2 regions of the Brucella anthropi ATCC 49188 genome follow, and region 2 is predicted to be linked to the other one. Evidence: predicted binding sites of a transcription regulator. Region 2 holds the regulator's gene; the other holds the start of a gene.

Region 1 (8,748 bases), 430 kb from region 2:
AGCGGGTAAAGCCTCTCCTGACAGGCCTGCTACTCACTGCGATCAGCACGTGAGCCGAAATACTGGGCCGCATGAATGCCGGGCAAGGTGTTGATGTGCGCGATCATTGGCGTCAGCCTGTCAGCCCATTCAGCTGCTCCTTTGTCATCGGCAATCAGGTCCTGTCGTAACTCGATCAGGACATGGGCGAAGCCCTTTGCCGTCGCGTGGCGATACATGGCATCGTTCTTGAGGGCACCGTCATAAGGTTCGTTGTCGCCAACCGTCAGATCGACGTTTTCACGCAGCAGCGACAAAAGCGGCTTTACGGCGCGGTCGTCCTTGTCCCAGAGAAGGCCGATCTGCCAGGGGCGGGACTTTTCCTTCCAGCGCGGCGTGAACGAATGGATCGAGACGATGAAAGGCGCTGCCCCGCTTTCAGCCACCACGCGTTCGCTCGCTCGCGCGACCGTGTCGTGATAGGGACGATAGAAGCGTTCAAGCCGTTCCTCGCGTTCACCTGTCGACATTGGGTAATTGCCGGAAATGACCGCCCCATCGGACAATTGCATGATAAGCGTCGGGTCGTCTTCGCCACGATTGGGATCGATCAAAAGGCGTGAAAAGCCGCCAAGGACGGCAGGCGCGTTCAGGCGGGTTGCAAGTTTGCGGGTCAGGTTCTCGACGCCAATGTCATAAGCGATATGCCGGTCGAATTCACTTGTCCGCAAACCAAGCGTGCCATATTCGGCTGGAACATCACGCCGTGCATGATCGGCGGTCAGGAGCAGGCCGAGACTAAAATCGCCGTCGACACTGTATGCCGGTGAGAATGGCGGCGAAGCGGTTGATCCGGATTGAAGCGGCATGGAGCGAAATCCGAGGCTAAATAAGGGGATTATTTCTGTGTTGTGCGGGAAGCTGTTTCAGGTCTGTCATGAGAAAGCCCGGATTGCAACGATCATTCTTTGATGAAGAGTACCTGTTCTCAATGGGATTGCGTTGACATCAAAGGCGAAACTGCCGAAAAGAGAGCGACCCGAGATGGGATTTGCCCGAGATGGGATTTCCCTGTGCAATATAAATTGTTCGATAAAACCGATAGCGGGCTGAAGGGGTTCTGCGTATGCGACTTCCACTATCTCTAGTTTTGTTTGCCGGTGTGCTGATGACTGCGCTGGGCATGACATCCATAGAGGCTCGTGCGGATTTCCGCGTATGCAATGCAACCCAAAACCTGGTTGGTGTGTCCATCGGCTACAGAGCCAAAACCGGCTGGGTGACCGAAGGCTGGTGGCATATCGACGGATCAAGCTGCAAAACCCTCATCGAGGGGCCGCTGACATCGCGCTATTATTACCTCTATGCCGAAGACGCTCAGGGCGGCGGACGCTGGGAGGGCAAGGTCAATATGTGCGTGGCCGAGAAAGAATTCCGTATTACTGGCGTCCAGGATTGCTTCGCGCGCGGTTTCCAGCGCAACGGCTTCCAGGAATACGACACCGGGGAACAATCGAGCTGGATGGTTCAGCTCACCGATGAAACGCCGACAGCAAACCCCACCGTTACAGGAACGAATAGTCAATGAAGCGCAACCGCAAGGTCAAGATTCTCGCCACGCTAGGTCCGGCGTCGGGTGAAGAAGCCGTCATCCGCAAGCTGTTTGAGGCAGGCGCGGATGTGTTCCGCATCAATATGAGTCATGCCGACCATGACCTGATGCGCACCCTCGTCAAGCGCATCCGTAATGTGGAAAAGGAACTGGGCCGTCCTATCGGCATTCTGGCCGACCTTCAGGGCCCGAAGCTGCGCGTTGGCAAGTTCAAGGACGGTAAGGTCGATCTCGTTCCCGGCCAGACCTTCACCCTCGACAACAATGAAGCGCCTGGCGACGAACATCGCGTCTATCTTCCGCATCCGGAAATTCTTGAAGCTGTTGAACCGGGCCATCGCCTGCTGATCGATGACGGCAAGCTGCATCTGGTTGCCGAGGCAAGCGACGGCAAGTCGATCCGCTGCAAGGTGATTTCCGGAACGCGTATTTCGGACCGCAAGGGCGTCAGCTTGCCGGACACGACGCTCGGCGTCGGTGCGCTGACGGAAAAGGACCGTAAGGATCTCGATGCCGTTCTGAAGGAAGAAATTGACTGGGTTGCGCTTTCCTTCATCCAGCGTCCGGAAGATCTGGCCGAGGTACGCAAGGTTTCGCGCGGCAAGGTCGGCCTGATGTCGAAGATCGAAAAGCCGCAAGCCGTGACGCGTCTCGATGAAATCATCGAGCTTTCGGACGCATTGATGGTTGCGCGCGGTGATCTTGGCGTTGAAGTGCCACTTGAAAGCGTTCCAGGCATTCAGAAGCAGATTACCCGCAAGGCGCGCCGCGCGGGCAAGCCGGTTGTTGTCGCGACGCAGATGCTGGAATCCATGATTACAGCTCCGGTTCCGACCCGCGCCGAAGTGTCCGACGTTGCAACCGCTGTGTTTGAAGGCGCCGATGCGATCATGCTTTCGGCAGAATCGGCTTCGGGCCAGTATCCGGTCGAAGCCGTTGCCACCATGAACCGCATTGCCGAACAGGTTGAAAAGGAACCGACCTATTCGACCATCATCGATGCGCAGCGTGCTGCGCCAGAACCAACGGGTGCCGACGCGATTTCGCTTGCTGCACGCCAGATCGCAGAGACGTTGAAGCTTTCGGCCATCGTCACCTACACCGCTTCCGGCACGACCGGTCTGCGCGCCGCTCGCGAGCGTCCGCGCACGCCGATCATCGCCCTGTCGCCGGTCGTCGATACTGCGCGTAAGCTGTCGCTCGTCTGGGGCCTGCATTGCGTGGTGACCGCCGATGCGCATGATTTGGAAGATATGGTCAACCATGCCTGCGAAATTGTCTTCCATGAAGAATTTGGCAAAGCTGGCGACCGCGTCATCATTACCGCAGGTGTCCCATTCGGCACGCCGGGCGCGACCAACATGCTGCGCATCGCCTATATTGGACCAGACGGAAAGTCAGGCATTTAAACTGAAAATATGCCAGCCGTGACGGCCGGCAAATGGCGTTGTTTTGCGCTTCCGGTGTTCATGTACCCAACAGTACATTCCGCTCCGGTTCTCAAACTCCACCAGTTTGGTCGCTAAAGCGCCCATCTTCGATTCCGGCTCGCCACAGCCGAAATCTCATCCAGTTATGGCGGACGGCATCTAAAGAAACGCGCTCCTTTGGAGCGCGTTTTTTGTTTTGGTCTTGCCGAATTTTGAGAATGTTTTGTGGGGAGGCAGGAGCCGTTCTAAGAGCCAGAATCAAAAAGCGATACAGGCGACTTCTGGAACAGGCTCTAAGTCCGCGTATCCGTCAGTTCGTCGGCCAAATCGTTGAAGTTCTTCTGTGCGTCGCGCATCATCGGATAGACGATGAGAGCCTGCTCATAGGCTTTTAGCGCCTGTTCCTTGAGGCCGCGCAGGCGCAAGATGGCCGCCATGCCGGTCAGGGCGCCATAATGGCGCGGTTCCAGCTCCAGGGTACGATTGATATCGTACATGGCGTGGGCGTAGTCTTTTTGCAGAAAATAGACCGTAGCGCGGCGGTTCCAGGCCTCCGCATATTCCGGGTCGAGCGCGATCGCTTCATTCAGGAAGTCGATTGCCGAGGGATAACGCCGCTCGAGCATCGCCGCATTGGCCCATTGCATCAGAAGATCGACTGTTGCGCTGCCTGACTGCGACCACAGCGTATTGATCTGTGAAGCAATGCGCCGCGCCTTGGCTTCGTCCGTCGTGCGGCGAAGATCGGCAAAGAGCTTGTCGAGACGCTCTTCAGGCGTCTGGGTTGCCGCTGGTGCGGGCTTTTCGGGGGCAGGTTTCTGTTCGCTGTCGGGACCGGTTTGAACGGGTGTCAGAGGTGCGGTGAGCGGTATTTTGCCGGGTGCCACTTCGGCATAAGCCAAAGGCATCGTCGTACCAAGCGACGCGAGTACAGAAAAAGAAACCAGACATGCAAAAACGTTCCGCATGCGCATAGATTTTACCATGCGCAGCGAAACGTCAAATGCAAAATCAGAAATAAGATTAGCCCTGACGAGCCTTGTAGCGCGGGGCGGTCTTATTGATGATGTAAACGCGGCCCTTGCGGCGGACCAGCTGGCAGTCACGATGACGGCCCTTGAGCGCTTTAAGCGAGTTCTTGATCTTCATGTCAATCACCGGTCTTGTTGGCCCGTTGACGTGCAGATGCCGCGGGGCTTCATAAAAACAGGCGCTCGAGGCGCCAATTGATTACAGGCACTGTTAGATGCCCGAAGGGTTGGCCGAAATACACAAGGTTTCAGGCAAATGTCAACTCCTGAGCCGCAGATTCAGGGCACTGGAGCTGAAATTCTTGGCAGGTGGCAAAGATTCATCGGGAATCGACGGGATTCCCGATGAACATTATTTCCCGCGGGGGTGAATGCGCGTCACATGGCCCATTTTGCGGCCCGGACGTGCTTCCTTTTTACCGTAAAGATGCAGCACGGCATCCTTTTCAGAGAGAATCGCTGGCACCTTCTCGACATCGTCGCCGATCAGGTTTTCCATCACGCAATCCGAATGCCGGTCGGTGTTACCCAAAGGCAGACCGGCGATGGCACGGATATGCTGTTCGAATTGCGAAATGGCGCAGGCCGCTTCCGTCCAGTGGCCCGAATTATGGACACGCGGGGCGAATTCGTTTGCCAGTAGCGTGCCATCCTTCAGGACGAAGAACTCAAGTCCGAGCACGCCAACATAATCAAGCGCGTTCAGAAGCTTTGCAGCGGCCTTGCGAGCCGCTTCGGCCGTGTTTTCGGAAACGGCAGCCGGTACGGTCGAAGTCGCAAGGATGCCGTCCTTGTGAACGTTTTCGGCAATATCGAAGATTGCGACATTGCCGGAGCGGTCACGTGCTGCGATCACCGAAACTTCGCGCTCGAAATCGACGAAGCCTTCGAGGATGGCCGGGGCACGATTGATCGCGAGAATCGCCTTGTGAGCTTCGGACTCGTCGAGTGATGTCAGGCGGACCTGTCCCTTGCCGTCATAACCAAGACGCCGCGTCTTCAGGATGCCGCGCTCGCCAAGTGCGCCCAGAGCTGCAATCAGGGTTTCTTCATCGTCCACAAGACGCCAGGGTGCCGTCTCGATGTCGCTGGAGTTGAGGAACTGCTTTTCTGTAAAGCGATCCTGCGAGACTTCAAGCGCTGCCGGGGGAGGAAAGACCAGAGCGGTTTCGGCCAGCCTGTCGGCAGCGCTGACCGGCACGTTCTCGAACTCGTAGGTAATGACGTTGGACGCTGCTGCAAGTTCTGCAAGCGCTTTCGGATCGTCATAGGCGGCAATGATCTGGCGATTGGCAACCTGTGCTGCCGGGCAATCGGCCTGTGGCTCCAGGATTACCGTTTCAAAACCGAGATGTGCTGCGGCCATGGCAAGCATTCTGCCGAGCTGACCGCCGCCGATGATGCCGATGGTTGCACCGGGCCTGAGTACAGAATTGAGTGCGGAGTTGTTCATATCAGGCCTCGTTTGAAGGGCGCTCAGCCACGCTTTCCGTTTGCGCAGTGCGCCATTCATCGAGGCGGGCTGCAAGCGCCTCATCGTAAAGCGCCAGAACGGCGGCGGCGAGAAGGGCGGCGTTGACCGCACCGGCGCGACCGATGGCGAGCGTGCCGACGGGAATGCCAGCTGGCATCTGCACGATGGAGAGGAGCGAATCCTGACCCGAAAGCGCCTTGGACTGGACCGGAACGCCGAAGACAGGCAGCGGTGTCATGGCTGCAGCCATGCCGGGCAGGTGAGCCGCGCCGCCCGCGCCTGCGATAACGACCTTGAACCCTTCCGCCTTGGCACCTTTGGCAAAGGCAACGAGCCGGTCAGGCGTGCGATGCGCGGAAACGATCCGGGCATCGAAGGAAATGCCGAGTGCTTCCAGTGTGTCCGCTGCATGGCGCATGGTTTCCCAGTCGGACTGGCTTCCCATGATGATGGCGACATCGGCAGTAACGCTCATTGATCTTCCTGCTCCGCTTCTTTCGTGCATGTTTCGGGTGATATTAAAATGATAAAGCCGGGCGAACCCCGGCTCTATCATCGATCATTATGGACATTCAGGCGATGATGTCGGGGATCACCCGATCTTCCATCTCCTGCAGCTTGTCCTTGATTGCGAGTTTTTTCTTCTTCATGCGCTGGACGCGCAATTGGTCGCAGCCAACCGCTATCATGGCGTTTATGGCAGCATCGAAATCCGCGTGTTCCTGTTTCAGTCGTGCGACGGCCAATCTGATTTCGGCCTGTTCCTGATCGGACATGCGGTGCCCCGTTCTGTTGAATAGTTTTACGGGCCGCGCCAAACCATAAAAGGTGCGGCGTCAGCCCGTTTCCGGCGAAGCCCTTATCACATTTTTCGCGTCAGGAAAATGCTACCACGACAAAATCGACTTTGCACCAAACTCATGCCAAACTGTCATGGTTCTGTCATGGACGGCGGCTGTCGAAGGCGACAAGCAATACCGCATCCAAGGCAGCCGGGACTGCGTGTTTGGCCCGGAATACAGGAGGTTTGCCGGGCGTTCATGCAGGTTGAATGACGGGATAGCGGGTAAACGGACAAACGAGGTCTGCGCTGTTCCGTAAATAAGGGAAATCAACCAAAGGAGATCTGATGATGGCTATCGAGTCCCATCTTGCCACGCTCGAAAAAAAGCACGGCGCTCTGGAGCAGGAAATTTCCGAAGCCATAGCGTCACCGGCAATGGACGACCTGCACGTTGCATCTCTCAAGCGCAAGAAGCTTATGCTCAAGGACCAGATCGAAAAACTGAGATCCCAGGTAACACGTCACTAACAGGGAAGCCGCGCTTAGATCGCGGTTTGATAAGGCGTCTCAAGCCATCGACATTGGAGACCGAACGGCTCTGACGAGCTGGTATTTCTTTGTCGTGAATGCAGTTTGCATTCCCAAGCGAAGATGCCAAAATTCAGTATTGGCGGCTGTGACACAGCCGCCGAACATATTGATTCAACTATTTAACCGGCTCTATTTATCGACGGTCATTTTCAGCGCCCGTCACCCTTCCGTCTCAGCTCTTGGATCGAGGTTCAGCGCTTCCGGTGTTGCCCCACGTTCGGAAGGCATGCTCTTGAACTGGTCTTTCTCTTCTTTCGGGACGGATGCACGCTTGCGTGAACGGAACAACGCATAGCCGGTGATGGAAATATGCGCGAGCATGGTGATGGCGAAGAGGCCGGACGGCCAGAAAATATCCATGGCCGCTGCTGCCAGCAGTGGCCCGAGCATCGTGCCGAAGCCGTAAAGCAGCAGAAGCCCGCTCGATACTTTCACAAAGCTTTCCGATGTCGCATGATCGTTGGCGTGGGCGACGGCAACGGGATAGAGTGCATAGGCAAGTGCGCCATAGCATCCGGTCATCGTAATGATGACCGGGCCGCTGGATGGAGCGACGAGGAAGGCTATGAGGCCAACCAGTGCCGCCAGCGCCGCAACGCTTGCCAGAACGAAACGCCGGTCGACCAGATCGGAAATGCGTCCGATCGGAATCTGCATCAAGGCACCAGCTGCAATGGTGACACTGACCATCAAGGCGATTTCGGTGGTCGAAATGCCGGACTTCGCACCGAAGACAGCTCCGAGCGTACCCCAGGCGCCATTGGCGATGCCGATCAGGATGCAACCTACGAAAGCTGCAGGTGAGTTATTGTAGAGCGCCTTGAGATCAAGCTGCACTTCCGTCAGTGGCTTGGGGCTGACGGCTGTGGAGATCGCGGTCGGGATGAGAGCCAGGCAGAAGAATATGCCGCTTATCATGAACAGATGATCGGAGCGTACGTCGCCTGCCGCTACCAACATCTGGCCGGACATGGTGGCTCCGTAGTTGACCATCATATACATGCCGAAAATCTTGCCGCGCGATTCGTTGGTCGCACGCTCATTCAACCAGCTTTCAATGACCATGAAGGCGCCAGCCATCGAAAAGCCGGTGAAGGCGCGCAGGATCACCCAAATCGTGGCATCTACGAAGATGCCGGAAAGCAGAGCGATAACCGCAGCCGATGCGGCAAAGCAACCGAATGCCCGCACATGACCGACACGGCGCACAAGGCGCGGTGCAAACAGACAGCCGGCAACGAAGCCGCCTGCCCAGGTCGTGCCGAGCATGCCGAGCGATGCCACTGAGAAACCTTCCACACCGCCGCGCAGCGGCAATAGAAGACCGTGAAGTCCCGAAGCTATGAGAAGGAAGGCTGTTCCGCAGAGAAGGGCCAGAACCTGAATGTAAATGCGCAAAACTCTATTCCCGAAGTCTGAAGCCGAACTGTCAGTGCTGAGGCTGATGAGCGATCGCTGCGATCAATGATTGTTGTTCCTAAAGCGCGTCGCTCGGAAATGGTTCCGGTTGCTTTGCTCCGGTATCCATTTCCGTTGACGACCCCATTCCTATCGAAACAATGCTTCTGCCGCAGCGCGGCTATCGTCCTTCTTGAGGCGTTCTGTCTTCAATCGCTCTATTTCGGATTGCAGCAGGGCTATGCGCTGGTCAATCTCGATGACCGAAAGCAGCGATAGCTCCTCTTCGCTTAGCACCACGCTGTTGCGGGGCTTTACCACATCCTCATCGAAACCGCTCATAGCCGTCCTCCGTGGTCAATGATGGCTCAGAAAAGATTTAACACCTTGAATCGTCGCATATATATTTGAGAAAATCGATGACGATTTCCCTAACGTGACGTCTTGCG
Region 2 (8,748 bases):
CGGTATTGCTGCGATCGCCATCGGCGTGTTCTTTCTGTGCGCGCTTCTCTTCTCGGTGTTTTCCAAGGGCTATACAGCCTTCTGGCAGACGACGCTTTATCTGCCGGTCAAGCTTGAAGAAAAGGTGATTGACCCGGGCAACAAGCGCGCGACCGATCCGAATGTGCTGATCACGGCCAATTATCCGCTGCTGGTGCGCAATGCATTGGCCGAAAAACTGGGTGTTGCTGCGACAGACCGTCCGGCAATGCGTGATCTGGGCCGCTTCTATTCCGACGGCGTGCGCATTCAGCTGCGCAAGATGGTGATGGACAATCCATCGCTCATCGGCACGACGCAGACCGTTCCTGTTCTGGCCGGCGCCGACATCGATTCTGCCTTCAAAGGTCAGATTGACCTTTCCGTGCCGGAGACGAGCCGTAAGGTTTCTGACCGTCAGGTGGGCTGGATGAAGATGCTTTCGGAAGAAGGCGTCATGAAGGAGGCCTTCAATACAGGTCTCTTCACCTTCGGTGCCTCCAGCCGTCCGGAAACCTCCGGTCTCGGCGTCGCGCTTGTCGGTTCGCTCTACATGATGCTGATCGTTCTCGGTCTGTCGCTGCCTATCGGCGTCGCCGCTTCAATCTATCTGGAAGAGTTCGCCAAGAAGAACCGTTTCACCGACATGATCGAGGTGAACATCAACAACCTGGCAGCGGTTCCGTCCATCGTGTTCGGTCTGCTCGGGCTTGCTGTCTTCATCAATTTCTTCGGCCTGCCGCGTTCGGCGTCACTGGTCGGTGGTCTGGTGCTGACGCTGATGACGCTTCCCACCATCATCATCGCGACCCGCGCCGCCCTTCGCGCGGTGCCGCCGTCGATCCGCGCTGCGGCCCTCGGTCTTGGTGCATCGAAAACACAGATGGTGTTCCACCACGTCCTGCCGCTTGCCGCACCCGGCATCCTGACGGGAACGATCATCGGCCTTGCCCATGCGCTTGGTGAAACCGCACCGCTTCTTCTCATCGGCATGGTGGCTTTCGTCGCCGACGTGCCGTCCACGCCAATGGATCCAGCGACGGCATTGCCTGTACAAATCTACATGTGGGCGAATGAAGCAGAACGCGCCTTTGTGGAACGCACGTCAGGCGCTATCATCGTCCTGCTTCTGTTCCTTGCCGTGATGAATATTGCAGCAATCATTCTGCGCCGCCGCTTCGAGCGCCGCTGGTAAACGGGAGTCGAAAGCTATGAACCTGATGACTGAACGATCTCTCGAGAAAGCCGTAGGAGAAAAGATGAACGCCAACGCCAATTCCATAAAGATGCGCGGCGACAAGGTTTGCGTATTTTATGGCGAGAAGCAGGCGCTGTTTGACGTCGATCTGGAAATCCAGGAAAAGATGGTCACGGCGCTGATCGGCCCTTCGGGTTGCGGCAAGTCTACCTTCCTGCGTTCGCTTAACCGCATGAACGATACGATCGAAGGCTGTAAGGTCGGTGGCAAGATCACGCTCGACAATGAAGACATCTACGATCCGAAGATCGATGTCGTCGAACTGCGCGCCCGCGTCGGCATGGTGTTCCAGAAGCCGAATCCGTTTCCGAAGTCGATTTATGAAAATGTCGCCTACGGCCCACGCATTCACGGTCTCGCCCGCACCAAGGCCGATCTTGAAGAAATCGTCGTGACGAGCTTGCAGAAGGCGAGCTTGTTCGAGGAAGTGAAGGATCGTCTGCACGATGCGGGCACCGGTCTTTCGGGCGGCCAGCAGCAACGTCTTTGCATCGCACGCGCGATTGCGGTGAGCCCGGAAGTCATTCTCATGGACGAACCGTGCTCGGCGCTCGACCCGATTGCGACCGCGAAGGTGGAAGAGCTGATCGACGAACTGCGCCAGAACTATACGATCGTGATCGTCACGCACTCCATGCAGCAGGCCGCGCGTGTTTCGCAGCGCACCGCCATGTTCCACCTCGGCAATCTGGTCGAAGTGGGTGACACGGAAACCATGTTCACCGCGCCGACCGAAAAGCGCACGCAGGACTACATTACCGGACGCTTCGGCTGATCCGGAACTGCGCTTCAACAGATAGACAGTGCGGCTTCCCCGCAATTTATATTACGAGGTCTACTATGCCGTCTCAGCATACCGTTCGCTCCTACGACGAGGAATTGAAGTTTCTCTCCCATAAGATCGCCGAAATGGGCGGACATGCGGAACGTATGGTCGAGCAGTCGGTCGCCGCTATCGTCAATGCGGACAATGCGCTCGCACAGCGCGTCATCTCCGACGATCTCATTCTCGATGCCAGCGAGCGCGAGATTGACGACAAGGCTGTGATGATTATCGCCAAGCGTCAGCCCATGGCTGTGGACCTGCGCGAGATCATTGGCTCGATCCGCATTTCTGCCGATCTGGAACGCGTGGGCGATCTGGGCAAGAACATTGCCAAGCGCGTTGCCGCCGTTTCGGAATCACGCCAGCCGGTAAAGCTTTATCGCGGGCTCGAAACACTCGCCGAGCTGGCGCTGACCCAGCTCAAGGATGTTCTCGACGCCTATGCGTCGCGCTCGGTGCAGCAGATCAATGTCGTTCGCGACCGCGACGACGAGATTGATGCCATGTACACGTCACTGTTCCGCGAGCTGCTGACCTACATGATGGAAGACCCGCGCAATATTTCCGCCTGCACGCATCTTCTGTTCTGCGCAAAGAATATCGAGCGTATCGGCGATCACGCGACCAATATTGCGGAGACCGTCTACTACATCGTGACCGGCCTGCAAATGCCGGCCGAACGACCCAAGGAAGACCTGAGCCACGGTATTGTCGTGGATGAGGCGCGTAAACCCTGAACTGCAGCCGACCGGACCACGGTCTGGCGGTTGAGAATGAGTGAATAGCGCGGCGGCACGCGGTCGATTGGGGGGATTGTATCCACCGCCCGCCGAATTTGGATAGGGAAATACTGGATGTCACAGGCACCCAAAATCGCTGTGGTAGAAGACGAAGAGGCGCTGAGCGTTCTTCTTCGCTATAATCTTGAGGCAGAGGGCTACCAGGTCGATACAATGCTGCGCGGCGACGAAGCCGAGATCGCCTTGCGCGAGAACGTACCGGATCTGCTCATTCTGGACTGGATGTTGCCGGGCGTATCGGGCATTGAGCTTTGCCGTCGCTTGCGCCAATGGCCGGAAACCGAACGCCTGCCCATCATCATGCTGACGGCACGTGGCGAGGAAAGCGAACGTGTTCGCGGCCTGAGCGTCGGTGCGGACGACTATGTCGTGAAGCCATTTTCGACGCCGGAACTGCTGGCGCGCGTCAAGGCGATGTTGCGCCGGTCGAATCCGAGCATTCTTTCGCACGTGCTGAAAGTGGGCGACCTGGTTCTCGACCGCCAACAGCATCGTGTCTATCGCAAGGAAAAGGAAGTTCGTCTCGGACCAACGGAATTCCGCCTGCTCGAATATTTCATGATGTCGCCCGGTCGTGTCTTCTCACGTAGCCAGCTTCTGGATGGCGTTTGGGGACCGGACATCTATGTCGACGACCGCACGGTGGACGTCCATGTCGGACGGCTGCGCAAGGCGATCAATGTCGGTCGTGCGCTCGATCCGATCCGCACCGTTCGGGGTGCGGGTTATTCTTTCGGGTGACCGCTGCGGTCATCTCGGCGTCAGGAACTGAACTTGTCCGACCCACCACGGTATCCGTGGCGGGTCGTTTTTTGTTTAAGACCCAGCTTTGCAAGGTGCGGATCGTGCTCGCCCGATTCGCATTGCAACAACCCGAAACGGGTCTCAAAAGTATGATCTCACGCGATGTTACAAATCTGTTGTCAAAGTTGACAAAGAGCAATGGAACCGGCCTGGAAGCAGAAATTCTGCAGAAGATTTGAAACACCACGAATGTGTATGCAAAAAAAGTACAAGCAAAAGCGAATTAAGGCAGCGATATGGCGTGTATTGCGAGACTTTGAATCTCGTTAAATCAATATCTTACCTGAATCGCTAATTCTCGTTAAGGAATTATTAATATATTTAAAGGGCTTGTAGGCACATTCGCAATCTCGATTCGGAATTGTTTTAGGACTTTTCAGCGGTCTCCAGCATTGTTGGGATTTGACCCGCCGCCTTTTTTTGGCCTAAAAATTCCAAAACCTTGAATTCGATTGAGCGACTGTAGGACGTGTGATTTTGATCTTCGTCCTCTTTGACTTGCACCGCAGTCAGACGTTCGCGCACATCGTTCCAGATGTGTTCGCCTGAATGGATGACTGGATCAGTTAAGGGTCCTAACATGAGACTGAGCCATTGACGCGCGCCGCGAAGTGGAAATTGCCCGCTCTTATCGGGCTGGTGATTGCGCCTTTCGTGGTGACCGGTTGCACGACAACCGGAACCTCGGGAAAAGCCAATTCGGAAAAGACGGCGGCAAGCCACGTCAAATCCGTCAATGGCGTGAAGACCTACACCTACACCGCACGGGACAAGAATTGCCTTGAACGTGCGATGTTCTTCGAATCCAATCGTTCGAGTTCCGACGGTCTTCTGGCTGTTGGTACGGTCGTCATGAACCGTCTCGCGTCGGGACGTTATCCGGATACGATTTGCGGTGTCGTCGGTCAGAAGAACCAGTTTGCGCCCGGTGTGCTTACCCGCCAGATGAATTCCAAGGCGCTGCCTGATGTTCAGGCCGCTGCCGACGCGGTTCTGAAGGGTGAGCGTCATCCGAAGCTCAAGAACGCCATGTTCTTCCACACGGCGGGTCTGAAGTTCCCTTACAACAATATGCATTACGTGCTCGTAGCCGGTGGAAATTCCTTCTACGAGAAGCGCAATCGCGACGGTTCGCTGCAAAATCCGGTTCCGCAGGAGCCATACAATCTGGCTATGGCCTATTCGCCGCAATCGCCTTCCGTTCCGCAGGATCCGTCTTATGACGTGACCCTGCCGCAGACCGGTCCAGTTCCGGGAACGGAACCGACCGTTCAGGTGGCACTCGCGGAAGCGGCAAAGGCTCAAAGTGTGGAACAGAGCACTGGTGCTGGTCCGCAGGCCCGTGGCGAACGACTGGCACGCCATCGCGGTGTGGCTGCACCTCAGCAGGAACAGCATATGCAGGTGGCTTCCTACCAGCCGCAATTCGATACGACAGCCCCGCAGCCGACATCGCTTGGCTATGCTCCGGCAAGCCAGAAGCAGGCTGACGCCATTGGCGCGCTTCTTCTGTCCCAGGACCGTCCAGAAGCACCGCTATAAGAGGCGATTTTACAATCAGATAATCTGCAACGCCGGTCTGGTTCTACCTTACCGGCGTTTTGATTTTTCTGGCTGATTGTCGTCGCTTTTCGGCGAAAGTTTCAGCGATAGATCGGGCGATAGATCACCATCGGAGTGTCGTAGAAATCGACCTGATTCTGCCAGGCACGCCGGTCAGCTCTGCGATCGAGGTCCAGTCGCATGAGACAGTTGGCGAAAGCGTCAGTTTTGGCCTTGAAGCCATAGCTGCGGCAGGTCTGTTCGTCGGCCGCACGACGTTGTTCAGGTGTCATGGTCACGCAGCCCGCCAGAAGGCCGATAACGCCCAGCAAAATAAGCATTTTCTTATTCATTACTGTCTGCTTTCTCCTGCAACTGACTGCAGAATTACTATACTGCAAAGGCAGGAAAAAAGGTGGTGAAATTATGCCGTCTGATAAACTGTCGGTGATTCCATATCCAAAAAGGTCTTCCACCCATGGCTCATGAACAGCTGAACCCAGTCATCGATCCGGTGAAACTCGAACGTCTCGCGGAAGTCGCCGTTCGCGTTGGTCTGCAATTGCGCGAGGGGCAGGATCTCGTCATTACCGCACCGGTCGTGGCCTTGCCGCTGGTTCGCCTTATCGCCAAGCATGCTTACAAGGCTGGAGCCGGACTGGTAACGCCATTCTTCGCGGATGACGAATTGGCGCTTGCGCGTTACGAGAACGCATCCGACGCGAGTTTCGATCGTGCGGCAAGCTGGCTCTATCAGGGAATGGCGAAGGCCTATTCGAATGGCGCTGCCCGTTTGGCCATTGCAGCTGATAATCCGATGCTCCTCTCCAGCCAGGACCCGGCCAAGGTTTCACGCGCCAACCGGGCCAACTCGAAAGCTTATCAGCCGGCTCTCGAAAAGATTGCCGGTTTCGATATCAACTGGAACATTGTCTCCTATCCCAATCCGGCATGGGCGAAGCTTATGTTTCCGAACGAACCGGCGGACATCGCGACCCGCAAGCTGGCCGATGCGATCTTCGCGGCTTCGCGCGTCGATGTCGACGATCCGGTCGGCGCATGGGCGGCACACAATGCAGCGCTTCGCACCCGCACCCGCTTCCTGAACGGCAAGGCTTATAGCGCCCTGCATTTCAAAGGTCCGAACACCGATCTGACGGTCGGACTTGCCGACGGTCATGAATGGCACGGCGGCGCGTCTACGGCGAAGAATGGGATTACCTGCAATCCGAACATTCCGACGGAAGAAGTGTTCACCACACCTCATGCACTACGGGTCGAGGGCTATGTGACGAGCACCAAGCCTCTGTCGCATCAGGGCACATTGATCGAGGATATCGCGGTTCGTTTTGAAGGTGGACGAATTGTCGAGGCGAAGGCAAGCCGCGGTGAAGAAGTGCTCAACAAGGTGCTGGATACGGATGAAGGTGCCCGTCATCTGGGTGAGGTGGCACTGGTGCCGCATTCCTCGCCGATCTCGCAGAGCGGGCTTTTGTTCTACAACACGTTGTTCGATGAAAATGCCGCAAGCCACATCGCGCTTGGCCAGTGCTATTCCAAGTGCTTTATCGACGGCGCAAAACTGACACCGGAACAGATTAAGGCGCAGGGTGGCAATTCGAGTCTCATCCATATCGACTGGATGATTGGCTCCGGCCAGATCGACGTCGATGGCATCAATGCGGATGGAACCCGAGAGCCAGTGATGCGCAGCGGCGAATGGGCCAACTGATTATCGCGAATAGAAAAGGCCGGGAATTCCCGGCCTTTTCATTGCATCTGTGAGGTCAGTTCTTTTCCTGAACGTGGGCCTCAAGGAACCACAATGCCTTGTCGAGACCACGGGAAGCGGCGGTAAAAATATCCGCCGTATCGTCGTCACCTGCATCATCTGCATCCTTGATCGACTTGCGCACAAGATTGGCAACGTCGCCATAACGCTCGATCAGTGCAAGCAGATGATCGTGAACGGCATAGATGTCGGTTGGATAAGGCTTGAGCTTGCTTTCCTTGGCCACGACCTGCGTGGTGCCATAGGCCGTTCCGCCGATCTGCACGGCACGCTCCGCAATCGTGTCGACATGTTCATCGAGATCGGCGCGGAAGCCATCGAGCATTTCATGAACGGCGATGAACTGCGGTCCCTTGAGGTTCCAGTGTGCCTGCTTGGTGATGAGGGCAAGATCGATTGTCGCGGCTAGATTTTCGTTGAGCAGCGCGATCATTGTCGTCTTCGTATTGGAAGGAAGATCGTTGCGGGTTGCATGCATCGACTTCTTGGACATTTTATCCTCATATCCTGTTGTTCGATCCGGCTTGGAGCGGCTGGGAGATGTCGCTTATGGTCACGGGTGGGTGTTCCAAACGCAAATGAACCCGCCAGATCATTGTAAGGCTCGATTGCTGAATGGGCCTTGTCGCCGTCAGGACAAAGCAAAAACGTTGCCGCACCCGGTTTTCAAACGTATATCGCCAAGTTTTGTTCCGCGAGAAGGGCTAAAAAACGAAACTGATCCAGCCTTTGGACAAGACTTGGCTTGTCGCGAGGTAAAATCTGATTTACCCGGTTGCGCATGAAGATACTTGCGCTTGATACTGCCGCTTCGTGGTGTTCCGTTGCCGTCTACAATGCCGACGGCGATGTCGTGCTTGCCGATGTGAGCGAAAACATCGGCAAGGGACATGCGGAAGTATTGATGGACTATATCGAACGTGCTGTGACTGAGGCGAAACTGTCGCTCCGCGATATGGATCGGGTAGCGGTCAATATCGGACCGGGATCGTTTACCGGCGTTCGTATCGGTGTCTCGGCAGCACGTGGCTTTGCATTGGCGCTCGACGTTCCTGCCATCGGCATAACGGCGTTCGAAGCGTTGGCTGCGGAAACACAGATACTGTCCCCGGAAAAGCCAATTCTGGTTCTCCTCGACGCGCATCGTGGCGAGATTTATGCGCAATCATTCGATGCAAAAGGGTTGCCGGGCGCGAAGCCGCTGGTTCTGTCGCGAGAGGAAGCGGAGGCTCTTGCTGTTTCTCAAGCGGAAAATACTGTTCTTGCAGGTTCTGCAGCCGCTGCGATCAATGACGTGCTTGGTGGCCGTTTCGAGTTGGGCCCGATAGAGCCAACCGCGAAAATCGGCATCTATGCGCGTCTGGCAAGCTTGCGCCAGCCGGGCGATGCGCCGAAGCCGCTTTACATGCGTGGGCCTGATGCGAAGCCGCAGGTCGGGTTTGCACTGCCGCGCAAGGCTACCGGAGAATAGCCGATGATGGGCTTGCCGTTTGGGCGTTTCGGTCGCAGACAAATCTCGGTGGAGCCGCTTGGCGCACAGGATAGTCATGCGATTCAGCGTATTCATGCAGTCGCTTTCCATCACGGCTGGAGTTCCGACGATTTCAGATCGCTGATCGCACAGGATACGGTTTTCGGTTTTGTTGCCCGTGCGAAAGGCAAACCGAACGATGCCTGTGGTTTCGTGCTGGCTCGTCTGGTGGCAGGT

What was found. Region 2 encodes PhoB, which activates phosphate uptake and scavenging genes when phosphate is short. Its sites were predicted from a motif close to TGTCATNNANCTGTCAT; they were not measured.
Positions count from the first base shown of each region.
Region 1: OANT_RS06040 (YdcH family protein) is a predicted target of PhoB. The motif match lies at 6,456-6,472, and genes of this name have one in related genera.

Region 1 covers NC_009667.1:1,225,565-1,234,312, forward strand. Annotated here, with positions in the region: gene OANT_RS06005 (N-formylglutamate amidohydrolase) at 30-848, opposite strand; gene OANT_RS06010 (DUF1036 domain-containing protein) at 1,106-1,567, shown strand; gene pyk (pyruvate kinase) at 1,564-3,000, shown strand; gene OANT_RS06020 (tetratricopeptide repeat protein) at 3,315-4,007, opposite strand; gene ykgO (type B 50S ribosomal protein L36) at 4,045-4,170, opposite strand; gene OANT_RS06030 (5-(carboxyamino)imidazole ribonucleotide synthase) at 4,405-5,505, opposite strand; gene purE (5-(carboxyamino)imidazole ribonucleotide mutase) at 5,507-6,001, opposite strand; gene OANT_RS06040 (YdcH family protein) at 6,099-6,302, opposite strand; gene OANT_RS06045 (YdcH family protein) at 6,656-6,838, shown strand; gene OANT_RS06050 (MFS transporter) at 7,061-8,299, opposite strand; gene OANT_RS06055 (DUF1192 family protein) at 8,450-8,641, opposite strand.
Region 2 covers NC_009667.1:790,787-799,534, reverse strand. Annotated here, with positions in the region: gene pstA (phosphate ABC transporter permease PstA) at 1-1,213, shown strand, start outside; gene pstB (phosphate ABC transporter ATP-binding protein PstB) at 1,278-2,051, shown strand; gene phoU (phosphate signaling complex protein PhoU) at 2,117-2,839, shown strand; gene phoB (phosphate regulon transcriptional regulator PhoB) at 2,957-3,643, shown strand; gene OANT_RS03945 (cell wall hydrolase) at 4,301-5,248, shown strand; gene OANT_RS03940 (hypothetical protein) at 5,350-5,601, opposite strand; gene OANT_RS03935 (aminopeptidase) at 5,727-6,980, shown strand; gene dps (DNA starvation/stationary phase protection protein Dps) at 7,036-7,533, opposite strand; gene tsaB (tRNA (adenosine(37)-N6)-threonylcarbamoyltransferase complex dimerization subunit type 1 TsaB) at 7,822-8,511, shown strand; gene rimI (ribosomal protein S18-alanine N-acetyltransferase) at 8,515-8,748, shown strand, end outside.